2 regions of the Lysinibacillus sp. NPDC092081 genome follow, and region 1 is predicted to be linked to the other one. Evidence: riboswitches for the same ligand, from Rfam matches in the RefSeq annotation. Region 1 holds a riboswitch; the other holds the start of a gene.
What was found. Region 1 has a riboswitch for cobalamin ahead of metE (5-methyltetrahydropteroyltriglutamate--homocysteine S-methyltransferase). Riboswitches for the same ligand answer to the same signal wherever they lie in the genome.

Region 1 (7,540 bases):
ATGTATAGTAAAGAAATTTCTAAGTTGGCAGATGATTTAAAAATAAAAAAATCATCTACTTCCGAATAGATTTCACCTAGATAATTGTTATTTTTCATCATTTACTAGAATGAGCATATCTATAGTCAATTGCTAGAAATGCATAAACTATGTTACTCATTTATTTAGAAATATACTTTATAGAAAGGGGGCGTAGTTAACTTGCAACATATAAGTGTGAGCGATATAAGAAAATTATTGCAAGGAGAATTATTAAGTGGTTCGGAACGCTGGTCTGTAAAACATGCAATTTACTATAACCGACATGAACTGACTCAAAATCATACACTTATGTTTGTTAGTAAAAGTGATAAAATCAACTGGCAAGAAATAGATCAAAAGGGACCATCTCTAGTCATTTCTGATAAATCATCAGAGGAATTGAAAAATGCGCTGAAGAATACGACCGTTATACGCGTCAAAAGTATTTTGCACGCCTATTGGAAATTTATGGGTTATTACAGAGATCTATTTCAAATACCAGTCGTTGCTTTGACTGGAACATGTGGTAAAACGACAACAAAAGAAATGATTAAACACATAGCTAGTAAGGAATGGAATGTTCAAGCATCTGTCAGCAGTAAAAATGAACCTCGACAATCCTTACCGTACTTGACTGGCATCGATCAGAAAACAAAAGCAGCTATCTTTGAATTAGGACTGGGGAATATAGGGAATATTAAACACCAATGTATGATCTATCAACCTACGATTGGTATTATTACGAATATTGGTGTCCATCATTTAGATGGATGCAATAATCTTGATGGCTATATCAAAGCAAAGGCTGAAATTGTAGAAGGCATTAGAAAAGATGGCACGTTAATCATTAATGGTGATGATGCAAACATTAAAAAAATCCCCCTAAATAAATTTAAAGGAAAAATTATTACCTTTGGCGTCAACGAAAAGGCAGATTATCAAGCTACGAATATACAATTCACAAAAGGCGGCATGAAATTTGTACTAAAAGTGTCAAATGACAAATACAATTTATTTGTTCCAGGATACGGAGAACACCAAGTATATAATGCATTAGCGGCTATAGCTGCGGTAAAGGAAATGGGACTTTCCATTGCTGTCGCAATTTCGCAATTAAAAACATTCAAAGCAATGGCAAGACACTTAGAATTTTCAACAGGCATCGGTGAATGTACTATAGTAGATGATACTTGGACAAATAACCCGACTTCTGTTGAAGCGGCACTAAAGGTTTTAGATACGATAGGAAAAGGGAAGAAAGTAATTCTTATTTTAGGTGACATTAAGAGGTTAGGAAATTTCGAAGAAAAATATCATCGAGAGATTGGCACAATGGTCGCGAAAAGAAATGTTGATACGCTTATTACTATTGGCAATAGAGCAGAAAATATTGCGAACCAAGCGTTGAAGGAAGGCACCAAGGCAGATGTTCATATGTTTAAAGATGTTACAGGCGTTTTAGATGTACTAAAGCATAAGCTAGATAGTGAAACCATTGTACTTATTAAAGGCCCGATGTCCAGTAAATCTATGATAGAATTTGCGAATCAATTAAAAAATAAAAAATAAGCTAGAAAAAGAAGTATTCCCAATAGAGGAATACTTCTTTTTTTTTATTATAAAACACGACGGGCTGTTACATAGTTTTGATTTGCCCATGTTGAAGTTAAGCTTTGTTTTACAACATTATTAGTTGTCATACTAATAAATTGATTATTACCAAGATAAATGCCTGTTTGTGTAATATCTTTTCCACCATTGTTAGTAGAGAAGAAAATAAGATCTCCTTTTTGTAACTGTGCTTTTTCCACTTTAGTCCCAACTAATGCTTGTCTGCTTGCTAATTTATCTTTTAAATCAATCCCTTGCTGTTTAAAAACATAGTAGGTAAATCCTGCGCTCGTAAACGTAAGTGAGCTTTCATCATACGAATAGCCAAACTTTGCTTTACTACTCAAATTTGAGGCAGCAGAGATGATTTTATCAGCAGTAGTAGAAGGCGTGCTAGGGCCTGGATTTGGAGCTGGAGCTGTAGTTGAGTTATCTGACGTAACACGTTTTGCAGTAATATAATGCTGATTATAATAGTCAACGAACAATACTCTTGTCGTAATACCACTTGAACTTGGAATCATTATACGTTGGTCCCCAGCATAAATGGCTACAAGTGAAGGTGTTTGAGAGCCTGCGACACTATTAAAGAAAATTAAATCACCTTTCTTTAAATTAGCACGTGAAACTGTCGTTCCTAGATTCATTTGTTCCTTTAAATTTGTAGTACCAAGGTTTACGCCACTTTTACGATAAACATACTCTACAAACCCAGGCCCTGTAAAACGTAGACTCTGTTCACTATTCGTTGTACCCATAGTTACTTTATCCTTATAGCTATAAGCGCTTTCAACGATTTTATCGCCTTTTGTTGCAGGATTAGCTGAAAGTAATGTAGGTAAAACTCTGCGGGCACCTACATAATTATCCGTATAATATGGCTTACTATTTAAATCTGAAATAACAATATTTTGTTGGGAATCAGCCATGTGAATCATTTTATTGTCCCCGATATACATACCAACATGGTCAGGGTCTGTCCCAGTTTTTTTACTCTTAAAGAATAGTAAATCACCTTTTTGTAATTGATTTCTGTTAACAGATGTTCCTTGCTGTAACATATAATCTTCATTATAGGTCGCAAGGTCTACACCATTTTTCTCGAAAATGTACATGAGAAATGAAGCACAAGAAAATTTATAAGGATATGTAGCCTTGTATTCGGAATTGCTGTATGTCGCCTTACCAATTAAGCTTTTTCCAGTTTGAATTAGTTGATCCGCTTTCGCATTAACTGCTTGTGCGTTATTCAGGGCATTTGTTGTTGCAGCTTCAACTTCTATAGGGTGAACAGTTGGCTGTACCATCCCTACTGTGCTAAAACCGATTGTCAATGCTAATGTTGTTGTTAAAAATCGTTTATTCATGTTGTTAATTTCCTCCTGAAGCTATTGTTAGGATTAATCCTGATTTGGTTTGTCACTGGAATTAATCGTAGCATGAAAAAGTAGGGCTTCTTTGAGGTAATTGTTACCACGGTGGATAGGAGTTGGCTGCAAACATCTGATATAAAAGGCTTCATCGCCTTAATTTACAGTTTTATTACAAATGTTTCAGTTGGGTGAAGTGTTTGTAGAAACGAAAGAAGGAGGATGTCGATAAAATTCAGAAGTTGGGTGATAATACGCGAAAGTTAATCGATAAAACTAAAAAGTTGGGCGAAAAAACATAAAAGTGTTCCGATAAAATTAAAAAGTTGGATGACATTTTGTTAAAACGTCAACTGTCATGTTTTTAATAGCATGTCAGTTGAATAGAAATTAACTTCTATTCAACTGTGTTCTTATCAATTATGCCTCGGCATAATTGCGTCCGGAGTCGGCTTTGTGCTTAGGCCTGCGTGATGCAGGTCAGTTAGCCGTTATCGCAAGGATGCGATGATTTTAGGCTAACATCCTATGTGAACTCCTTTCCGATTACGTGACATCCGCCGGAGGCTTTGGGCCAACGTGATGTTGGTCACTCAGTCTTTGCCGCAGGACGTGGCGTTCTTAGACTGAGTTCATCTATTTCAGCGGATGTTTGGACATTTGCTGAAAGGAGTTAGATTTCCTGAATCATCTCCACTCTATTACCGAATGGATCTCTAAATTCAAAGCGTTCAAAATGAGGAATAGGAACTGAATCGAAAATTTCTACATGTTGTTCGGTTAATACCTTCTTCCAATGTTCTATATTTTCTACTTGATAGGCAATATGAGCCTTTGTCGTTAATCTATCAAAGCCGTCCTCTGTCCCTACATGGACCTCTTTATTGCCGATCTGTAACCAAAATCCACCTCGTCCTTTCAGCGAATCAGGCTTTTCTATTTCTTTTAGTCCTAATACTTGACAGTAAAAATGTTTCCCTTTTTCTTCTTCACCTTTTGGAATTGTTATTTGAACGTGATGTAAGCCTATAACCATTTTTTCTCCTCCTATAATTCATATCGATATATACTTCTAGAATAATTTTGCTAAATCCTTTAATTTGACGAATGAATAGTATTTTCCTTCATGAATGGAGTCTTTATAAAACCAGTAAGAAGTATAAGGGAATAGGCCAATAGGAGCCATGAGGCGAAATAACGATCTAAATCAGGCGATATATTCGGAAAAACATTGTCGAAAACTAATAATACGACTGCATCGATGAGCATTCCAGGTAATGCGATGCAGATTGCAGCCAGTAGTCGCTGTGTACCTTTTATTTTTTTCATAGAATAAATAGGTATTGTCGATATCCAAATAAGCGGAATAACTAAAATATAAGCACCAATCATGAGGAAAGGTTCTTCAAGGGTAAAAAAGTAATGCCCTACTAATCGAAACGCAGCACTTGCTATAAACCAAATCCCAAAACCCCAGCATAAAAAGAATCGCATATTTTCCTCCTCTAATTATTTTCCTAGACGATGCAATGTCTGAAAGATTTTTGCTAATTGCTGATAGAATACATCTACATTGAAATCGTCCCGCATCATCACTTGTAAGGCTAAACCATCAATAAGGGCGTTGAAAAAAATGCTCCAAGTTTCCATCGACACGCCATCAATTGGTGATGTACCCCATAATTTAACTAAAACTTTGCATAAATGTTCATTTTCAGCCGCTAAAATTTGTCCAATTTGCTGTCTAATAGTCGGGTTAGTAAAGCCATAAACGATTAAAGTGAAAAATAATTTATGATAAAAGGCATCGTTTTCATATCGACTTTTTGCAGAGAGAAGTGCAGATTGAATCATTTCTTGATCAGTCATCAGAATCTCATTCCAAGAATTTCGACAGATGTCTTGAACAATTTCGAGAATGATTTGCTCTTTCGATTTGAAATGATAATAAATAGTTCCTTGTGTTACACTAGCTTGCTCAGCAACGGCCTTTAAGGTAAATTTTTCAATCCCTTTTTCTACTAAACTTTGCTTGGCAGCCATTAATAAATCTGACTTTTCGACACCAGTAGGTTTTGCCATTCATCTATACCTCCGTTATTATTAGTTAGTCGAATAACTAACTCTAAAATAACAGAATATTCCACTATTTACAAGTTTGTTTTAGTAACGGGGGATCATGCTGCTAGTCTTCGATGATTTCATATGTTCGGGATAGTAGCAGCATGAGGAATCGAATAAAGCTGAAAATAAATCTACTTTTCAGAAAAATATATGTTATAGTAAAACATAATTAAATATTGTGTAAGAGTTGGTGCCGAATGAAAGTTTGGCTTAAAAGGGAAGTCGGTGCAAATCCGACGCTGTCCCGCAACTGTAAATCGGAGCAAATCACAATTGCCACTGGGAAACTGGGAAGGCTGTGATGCGTGTTGATGAGAAGCCAGGAGACCTGCCAATATCTAGTACACACCAAATACCTACGTGGAAATAGGTGGTGAGATGTGACCGTATCGGCCCTGTGCGACAATGAATCATGCGATATTTCGAAAGAATTTCGTATTGTTTCTTGATAGCTAATTTTGATATGCAATGACAGCCATTTTCCGAAAGAGGAGAATGGCTTTTTTTTATTTTGAATGATAGGAGAGAATAACATGGCGTATACAAGTACTACAGTTGGTTATCCGTATATCGGAGAAGATCGTGAATGGAAAAAGGCTCTAGAGGCTTTTTGGAAAAATGAGCTTTCAGAAGATGAATTATTGCAGAACTTAAAGGATATTCGCCTAGCACGAATAAATAAGCAGCTCCGCCTCGGCATAGACATGATTACTGTTGGAGATTTCACACTCTATGACAGAATGTTGGATACAGCAATGATGTTTGGCTTAGTTCCAAAGCGCTTTGAGTGGCAAGGAGACAGAGTTGATTTACAAACATACTACGGGGTAGCTCGCGGTAGCCAAAAAGCCGTAGCCAGTGAAATGACGAAATGGTTTAATACAAACTATCATTATATTGTGCCAGAATATGAAGGACAATCTTTGCAATTAACAGAAAATAAAATATTGGCAGACTTTTTAGAGGCTAAAGAAGCGTTTGGTATCACAGCAAAGCCTACATTAATTGGCCCATATACTTTTTGTAAATTAACAAAAGGCTATGACAAACTATCGCAGGTTACATTTATTTTAGCATTACTACCACTTTATACGCAGGTCTTAAAGGAGCTAGTGGATGCTGGTGCAGAGTGGATTCAATTAGAGGAGCCTGTTCTTGTCACAACACTAGACGAAGCGGAGGTTAAACTTGTTCAAGAGATATATACACAATTAGCTGCATCAGTACCCGAGGCTAAAATTATGCTACAAACATATTTCGAATCATTATCGGCATACGAGTCAATTGTGGAACTTCCTGTTCAAGGAATTGGTTTAGACTTTGCACATGGCTATGGCAAAAATATGGAGGCATTACGTCAATTTGGCTTCCCACAAGATAAAGTATTAGCGGTTGGTATTATAAATGGACGAGATATTTGGCGCTCCAATCTAGCAGAGGTTAGCTCAACTATTAAAGCTATTGAACAGTTGAGTGGTGCTAAAGAAATATGGATTCAATCTTCGTGTAATTTACAGCATGTTCCAATTACAACTGCTCTTGAAACAAAGATCGATCCAGTTCTTAAGAATGCTCTTTCTTTTGCAGATGAAAAATTAGTTGAAATCTTTGAAGTAACAAAATATTTACAAGACACAGGCAGTCCTTCAAATCAGAAAATATCTGAAAGTATGAAGGCGATTGAAGCGTTGAAAAATCACCCAACTCGTCAAAATAGAGATGTTCAACAAGCGATTCGAACAGTGGCAGCACAAGATTTTGAACGCCAGAGTGATTTTAAAACACGTCAAAAGATTCAGCTACAAGCCTTACAATTACCGCTGTTTCCAACGACAACAATTGGGAGCTTTCCGCAATCAGACGAAGTTAAACGTACACGAAGTGCATGGCGAAAAAAACAACTTTCTAATGAGGATTATGCAGCGTTTGTAGAACAAGAGACAAAGCGTTGGATTACTATTCAAGAGGAATTAGATATCGACGTTTTTGTACACGGTGAATTTGAGCGCACAGATATGGTTGAATATTTCGGGGAAAAACTTACTGGTTTTGCATTTACGGAGAAAGCATGGGTTGCATCATATGGCTCTCGCTGTGTGAAGCCACCGATTATTTACGGTGACGTTGCATGGGAAGTACCGATGACTGTCAAAGAAACAGCCTATGCCCAAAGCCAAACGAATCGCTATGTAAAGGGGATGCTCACAGGCCCTGTGACAATTTTAAATTGGTCCTTTGTACGAGATGATATTTCACGAAAGGATGTATCATATCAGATTGCTTTGGCACTTCGAAAAGAGGTGGAAGCACTAGAAGCTGCGGATATTTCTATTATTCAGGTTGATGAACCAGCATTACGAGAGGGCTTGCCACTTCGTAAAAAAAATTGGGGATCTTACTTAGAGTGGACGGTG
Region 2 (7,540 bases), on a different contig from region 1:
TTGGCATACGGGAATTCCGGATTAGGATTATTTTGAGCCTCATGGTTGTCTCGATAATCAAAAATTGTTTTCACACCTAGCGTTTCAAATAGCCCCTTATCTGCTTTCGTCATTTTACCAAGTGCTGCTGAACGATACATCAAACCATTCTTAATAGCACGCCCATCTCTCGACTTATAACCACCCATATCCCGAAAATTATAGACTGCCTCAAACGGAGTAATCTTCATATCAAACTGTTTCACTCACTGCACCTCTCTCTGTTAGCAAGCATTCTCATCTCTATTTTATCGAACAATTCGATATAATACCAATTTTCACACTAGGAGATGTTATACACTACTTAGAGAGCGATAAGGGGATTTATTTGAACGTTATCTTTATTGCAGCGGAGCTAGGTGGCCGTATTACCTGATCATTTTTTCATCAAAACTGAGCGGGGTTTCTCTTTACCCGATCACTTTTCCTCCAAGCGGAGCAGGGTCAAGGAATCTTCCTAGTAAAGTGCTCACACTACCAGAGTAATTACCTATTAAAAAAGCTGCCCTTGATAAAGGACAGCTCTAAAATACTATTTTTCAAAATAGATTATTTAAATAACTCAGGGTATACTGCTTTGGCTATCAACTCAACAGCTTCGCCAATACGCGGACCCGGACGGTTTGAAATATCAGTATCTATAAAATAAACCGCTTTATTTTGAATGGCAGTGATTGAATTCCATCCATCACGAGAAAGGATTTCTGTCGTTGGGTTTTTCACATAGTTTACTGTTGTTAAAATGACATCTGGATTTTTCGCAATAATATCTTCCTCAGATACCTTTGTCCAGCTTTTGAGGTCAGCAAAAACGTTCTTAACATTTGCAGCATTTAAAATCTCTTGTTGGAATGTACCAGAACCAGGTGTATATATGTCTGGCTTTGGACTAATTTCGAAATAGATATTTTTTGGCTCTTTCACATCTTTGACTTTCGCTTGAACTGCCGCAATTTTAGCTTTAATATCTTCATTTAACTTGTCGCCTTTATCTTTGATTCCCATAACCGTTGCGATTTGTTGGATATCCCCATAAACATCATCAAATGATTTAGCTGATTGAATGGCAAATACTTTAATACCTGCGTCTTCGAGACCTTTTAAGGCATTTAAATTTTCTTCATCGCCTCCAGTTGTATAGGCAATAACGACATCTGGCTTTAACGCTAAAATACGCTCACTATTGAATTTTACAGAATCAGAAACACGCTCAATTTTTTGCGCTTCTTCTGGATACGTATCATACTCAGTTGCACCAACGATTTTATCACCCACACCTAGAGCAAATAGAACTTCTGTATTACTTGGTTGCAATGAAACAACCGTTTTAGGTACGGCATTAAACTCTACTTCTACGCCTCGGTCATCCTTAACTTTATAGCTAGTTTTCTCAACTTGTTGATCTTCTTTAGAAATAGTCTCTTTATTAGTATCCGCTTTCGTGCCACAGCCAACTAATACGAGTGCTAGCATTAACACAGAAAGCCATTGTAGCTTAAACATTTTCTTCATTTCATTGATTCTCCTTTTTCTTTTTCATCGGGTATGACTTGCTAATAAACGGTATTTCAGCAATACCAGCCTGCTGATTCATAAAGACAGCCATTACAAAAAATACATTGGCTAGTAATCCTAAATAATCAAAGAGAATAGCAGGTACTTCCCGTTCTTCAGATACTTTGTGCAAAACTCGATATGATTTTTTCGCCTCACTACGGCATAAATGTAATGCAGTAGCAGCCTCTGTTCCTTGAGGTAATACAAAGTTCTGTATTTCATCCTTAACATGACTAACATAGAAATCATAGCGATCACTGAGCCAAGTCAAATCATCTTCGGATACCGCTAATTTACCTCGGACTGAGCCATTTACATGGTAAGCCATTGGTAAAATGGCTAGTAAATTATCTGCTACTACCTCTACCGTTTCCTTTTTTACCGCCGCCAAAGCGACGCCAATATGTGTTGTAAGGCTATCCGTTCGAATTTCAAAATCTACAGTTGATGCCTTTTCACGCATAAATGGATAACAAGAATAACGTGCATCTTTTTTCAAATCTAAGTCCCCGCTTTCCTTCGTGAAAAATTCTTACTTTAATTTCGCCTTGGCGTAATTGTCGTCCGGAGTCTTTATCTTCATTTAAATGAAGATAAACATCCTTCTTTGGATTTCAGCAGGTGAAATATAAGTGCACATAAAAAAAAACGTTATTTCCACTCCTAAGGAAACAACGAAAATAACATAAAAATTGTCGCATGATACGACATAGCCTATGTATTTGCCGCATATTCTCCTAGCTTCCGAAGAGTTATCTATACGTTCAAACAAAGGTCGGTCTCCTGGCTTGTACAGTTCATTCAATCACATTGTGAGTCATAAAAAACCTTCCCATCAAATAATTCGACAGTGGTATATCTTTATGATTCCTGTACTTACAGTTGCGGAAACAGCTTCGGTTTTTCACCGAATTCCCGATTATGCTATAGTTCAGCACCCTTATTCTGCAAGAATTATTCACTTGTAAAGCAGTTTAACATAGATTGATAGGAAAAAATAGCTGTGGAATTTGAATAAACCAATACGATGGAGAAAAATCATGCATGTATTACCTTTTGCACACGGATATTTTCACTGCCCCCATGGGTATTCATCCTGATCGTGCAGTCGTTTTATTTTTTCATACTTTATAAAAACTATTTCTTAACGAAGGTATTGCGCAAAAAAATAGACATTTCATAACTTTTAACGGATAGCATTCTTATATTTCTTTTTGTATTTAACATCTCTCTCTTCCTCAATTAAACGCTGTGCAATCTCTAGTAGTTTTTGGTCATTCGTTGCATCGAATAGCTTTTTAAAGGATACAATAATATCATAGCGTATTAATGTCGGGTGCTTTTCGTCTAAGCATATTTGAAATCTTTTCGCCAAATATGAAACGACTAAATCTCTTTGTACCTGCCCTGCTAAACCTATTCTCCAAATTGCCTGTAAAGTATGCCTCGCAGTCACTGTTTTTTCATCATACGTTACGGCCCAAATCTTTAAAAAGTCCTCTAATACTCTTTCTTCAGGATCACTTTTTGCTGCCAATGCGCATAAAAATTGTGCAGCACTTGCTCGCACATGTTCGTTTTTGTATGTAAGAGCCTGAATAAGTTGTTCCCAAACTGAATATGTCCAATCAACTGGTTCCTGCATAATTTTCATTAATTCTTCGTATGATTTGTATTGTATATCACGGTCACGCTCTGTTAAATTACTAAAAAGTTGCAAAATCTCTTTTTCCATGATTCATCCCTACCTTTATTGTTTCAGAACGTAAAAAATGGTGTACTTGTAAGTGTTGTCTTCATTTCTATTATTCGTTACTTTACTACTACGAAATTAAAGTCGCAAATGATTTTAATTACAAAGCAAGCTCCCGTATTGTATATTTCAAAATTATCAGAAACGAGGCTAAACATGCAAGGGAACATTTCTTTCAGTTATGTAAAGATACATTTTACACGTTAGCTTTATTATTGGAGGTGTCACACTTTATTGGCCTCTTTTAAAATCCAACCAAAATACACAATAACGATGACAATCATTATATGGATAACTAGTAATATTCCTTCTCTCGGCCCCATTATCATTTTAGTAACTAGGGCTATAGTAGTAAAAATATCTACTTATGTAAATTTATTCATCATAGATGTTATTTTACTCATTATTCGTCGAGTAGTCGACCCTAAATTAATGGATCACCCTATCGGTTGCGTGATGGGTTTACTCGCTCGATCTTAAATATAGCATTGTTTGAAGTAATATTTTAATCAGTTGGTTATGGGCTAAACTCTAATACTCATCAAATAATAAAAAAGATCATCTTTGTTTTTACAAAGATGACCTTTTCGCTATTTAAATCGTCTATATAATAGTAAGGCTTATTGAATACGACCGAAGCCTACTAAATATTGATTCCACCAATCAAGTGATTCAACAACAACACCTTTGTTTTGAGCATCGATCATCGTGTTGTTTCCTAAGTAAATACCTACATGCGCTATGCCTGAACCATAGCTGAAGAATACTAGGTCACCTACACGTGCTTCACCTGCTGAAATACGTTGTGTCGCTAAATATTGTTGTGATGCTGTACGTGGTAAAGATACGCCTGCTTGTTTGTAAGACCATTGTACAAGACCTGAACAATCAAATCCTGTTGATGGGTTACTGCCACCCCAAACATAGCTACGGCCTAGGAATTGCTTTGCAGTTGAAATAGCATCACCTGAAGATGCAGTACCTGAACCAGAACCAACAACGACTTGTTGTGTTGATTTTTCATTGTTCGCTTTGCTGCTGTTGTTAGCGTTGCTACCATTGTTAGCGTTGCTGTTGTTACTGTTACTATTGTTGTTTGTTGCTTGTACAACTGGAGTAGCTGCTTGAAGTGCACGTAAACGAGCTGCTTCTTCCTCTGCTGCTTTACGTTCTGCTTCTAAACGTTCTTCTTCTTGTTTCGTTGCAATTTGTGCCTTTAATGCAAGAGATTTCGCTTCATTTTCAGCTTTTTTTACTTCCATTTCGCTTTCCTTTTGTTGAAGCTCTTGGAATTGCTTTTGAAGCTCTTTTTGTTTTTCATCTAATGTTGTTTTTTGATTCTCTAAGTTAGCCTTATCTGCTTCTTGTTGATCTACTAATTCTTGGTCAGCATCCATTAATGTTTTTACCGCTACGACACGGTCCATTAAATCTGCAAAGCTTTTTGAGTCAAGAACCGCACTTAAATAAATACCCACAGTAGTATCTTGAGCTTGGTATGCAGCCATACGATCACTTAAAATCGCTGAACGTTGCTCAATACGTTTTTTAGTATCTACAATATTTGCATCAACTTCTTTAATATCTGCTTGTACTTTGTTAAATACTTTTACTTTTTCATCGATCTCTTGTTGTAGTTTAGTTAATTCGTCTTGAAGTTTTTTAACCTCTGTATCTATTTTAGCTTTCTTATCAATCATTTGTTGAGATGTTTCTTCTGCGTGCACTACGGTTGGTTGAACTGTATTAAATAATAAGCCGCCAGCTAGTGCTAATGCTAGCACCATCGACTTACGCCATTTATTTCGTTTACCCACGTTATTCTTTCCCTTCACTAGTCAATTTCGCTCTTAGTATTTTAATGTAATCACTGGAACGATTTCTTGCATTTATTCTTATATTTTATTAGCCTTTTAAAGTTTAGCATTATTAGCATAACTTTTATACTATTTCACGTCTTTTTAATCGTTTAGTAAAACTCGAAACATTCTTGTAACATTCACGTAAATTCATAGATATTCTACAAAATAACGTTTTATTCTACATAACAACGTTTTTAACTACTTTACCATTAGACCCACTATTTGTTTTGTAATGTTTTTGTAATATTTATCGAGCGCATTTATCAATTATGCTCTGGCATAATTGCGTCCGGAATCGGTTAGGCCAACATGAAGTTGGTCACTAAGGCGTTTTCACAGGATGTGAAGTTCTTAGCCTCAGTTCCTCTATTTCAGCAGATGTTTGGACACCAGCTGAAATAAGTTAAAATAAAAAGAGGGTAGGGAGCATTTCCCCTACCTCAGCTTGTTGACTAAAGAATAGATATCAATAATGTGTTTTAATAATCAAAGATTGATTTTCACTCCGAGTTGGCGCTTCCTATTGCCTCATAGAACGTAGCGCTTGGATAGAAAGCCGTACTAAAAGAATGGCACATAAAAATAAGCCTAAGTATGCGGCTGTATTTAAGTAAACAGCGTACGTGTCACGAATAAATTGTGAGATTGCTAAAAGTGCTACAGAAATAATGCCAAAGGTAATACCTACGAGAAGTAAGACGAAACGGGAAAACAAATTCGTAATAAAACGAGCATTATCCTCATCCGAAAAAACATCGTGATGTAAGATGATTTTTCCGCTCTCCACCCGTTGAATGAGCTGGTCAACTCGTCTTGGCATTTTGCGCAATGCCGGAATAAGCATTGCTAATTCTTCTTGTATACGTTCCTTTGTTGCCATCGGTTCTTTAAATGGCTTCAGGAAGGTTGCGCGCATATATGCGGATGAAAAATCTTTCGCTTCCGTAAAAATATCAAAACTTGGGTCAATTACCCGTAATGTCCCCTCCAATGTTACTAATGAACGCAGCGCTAAACCTACTGCTGGATAGAAAGCAAGACCGAAATCACGAACAACCGTAAATAACGCATGTATTAATTCCACTGTTGGAATTCGATCCACGTAAGAGATTTTCAAGAGAATTTGATCAATTGCTTGCTCTATCTTTGCACGATCTGCATGATCAGCATTTTCAACCAATAATGTTAAGCCGTCAAATAAAGTACTTGAATCAGTTAGATGAATCCCCATTAAAATTAGCTTTAAGCCCTCTTGTTGTGTAGCTCCCAAACGGCCAACAGCCCCAAAATCAAGAAGGATCGGTGTGCCATCCATCTCATCAATATGAATATTTCCTGGATGTGGATCTGCATGAAATATACCCGAAAAAAGCATTTGTTCAATGAAGGAGTATAAAACAGTCCGTGCAAACTGCCTACGATTATTTTCTAATTGATTAAATTCAGCCGCAGCATTTGCAACGCTTTTCCCCCGTACATATTCCATGACAATAATATTTTCATGACAATATTCTGGATAGATTTTAGGAATCCTTACCTTATAATCGCTTTTGGTAAGAGCATTCGTCACCTGCATTGTATTACGAGCCTCAATATCTAAATGAATTTCCTCGCGTAACCCATCGCCAAATCCTTTAGCAAGCTCTCGGAAACCAAGTGACTCAGCCCATGTAGACTTGTTTGAAAGCCAATTGGCAAATTCCTCTAAAATATCGAGATCGTCTCGCATGATTCCCTTCACTTCTGGACGTAGTAGCTTCACCACGACTTCATCAAAATTTTTCAATCGTGCCTTATGTACTTGTCCAATAGATGCTGCCGCAATAGGCTCCATTTGAAAGCTTGCAAATATTTCATTCATAGGCTTCGGAAGTGAATCTTCTAAAATTTGTGTTACCTGCTCTGACGATAATGGCTTCACACTATGTTGTAATTTCTCTAACTCGTCAATAAAGATAGGTGAAAACAGTTCCCTACGAGTAGAAAGTACCTGACCAAATTTAATAAATATTCCACCACACTGCTCCAAAGTCACCCTTAAAGCAATAGCAAGCTCCTTTTCATTTTCTCGTTGTCTTGTGTATTTAATCGTTTGAACAACGCCATTTGTCACTGCTATTTTTAACACCTGACGCAAACGCTTTTGCTGTCGCCAGTAGCTACGAAGCCGCAATAATAAATTTTTTTTGCCATTCCGGCGATCTCTAGCTGTAATACCACTTGGATCGAAAAGTTCAAAAACGAGATAGAGCAGCATCGAAATTAGTAGCATGCAGCCAATCCAAACAAGTGTACTGACCTCTGTCACTGTTTGCATCATTGGTTCGTA

Region 2: another riboswitch for cobalamin. It lies ahead of ACIQLB_RS10410 (hypothetical protein); the one in region 1 lies ahead of metE (5-methyltetrahydropteroyltriglutamate--homocysteine S-methyltransferase).

Annotation. Positions count from the first base shown of each region.
Region 1 is NZ_JBIVRU010000003.1:7,916-15,455, forward strand. Features, by position in the region: gene ACIQLB_RS07435 (UDP-N-acetylmuramoyl-tripeptide--D-alanyl-D-alanine ligase) at 1-69, shown strand, start outside; gene ACIQLB_RS07440 (UDP-N-acetylmuramoyl-tripeptide--D-alanyl-D-alanine ligase) at 202-1,590, shown strand; gene ACIQLB_RS07445 (C40 family peptidase) at 1,638-2,999, opposite strand; gene ACIQLB_RS07450 (VOC family protein) at 3,676-4,038, opposite strand; gene ACIQLB_RS07455 (DUF5367 domain-containing protein) at 4,098-4,496, opposite strand; gene ACIQLB_RS07460 (TetR/AcrR family transcriptional regulator) at 4,512-5,084, opposite strand; cobalamin riboswitch at 5,298-5,476, shown strand; gene metE (5-methyltetrahydropteroyltriglutamate--homocysteine S-methyltransferase) at 5,660-7,540, shown strand, end outside.
Region 2 is NZ_JBIVRU010000005.1:45,037-52,576, forward strand. Features, by position in the region: gene ACIQLB_RS10400 (tyrosine-protein phosphatase) at 1-245, opposite strand, end outside; gene ACIQLB_RS10405 (ABC transporter substrate-binding protein) at 589-1,551, opposite strand; gene ACIQLB_RS10410 (hypothetical protein) at 1,553-2,095, opposite strand; cobalamin riboswitch at 2,353-2,554, opposite strand; gene ACIQLB_RS10415 (hypothetical protein) at 2,783-3,331, opposite strand; gene ACIQLB_RS10420 (hypothetical protein) at 3,584-3,829, shown strand; gene ACIQLB_RS10425 (C40 family peptidase) at 3,970-5,184, opposite strand; gene ACIQLB_RS10430 (ABC1 kinase family protein) at 5,732-7,540, opposite strand, start outside.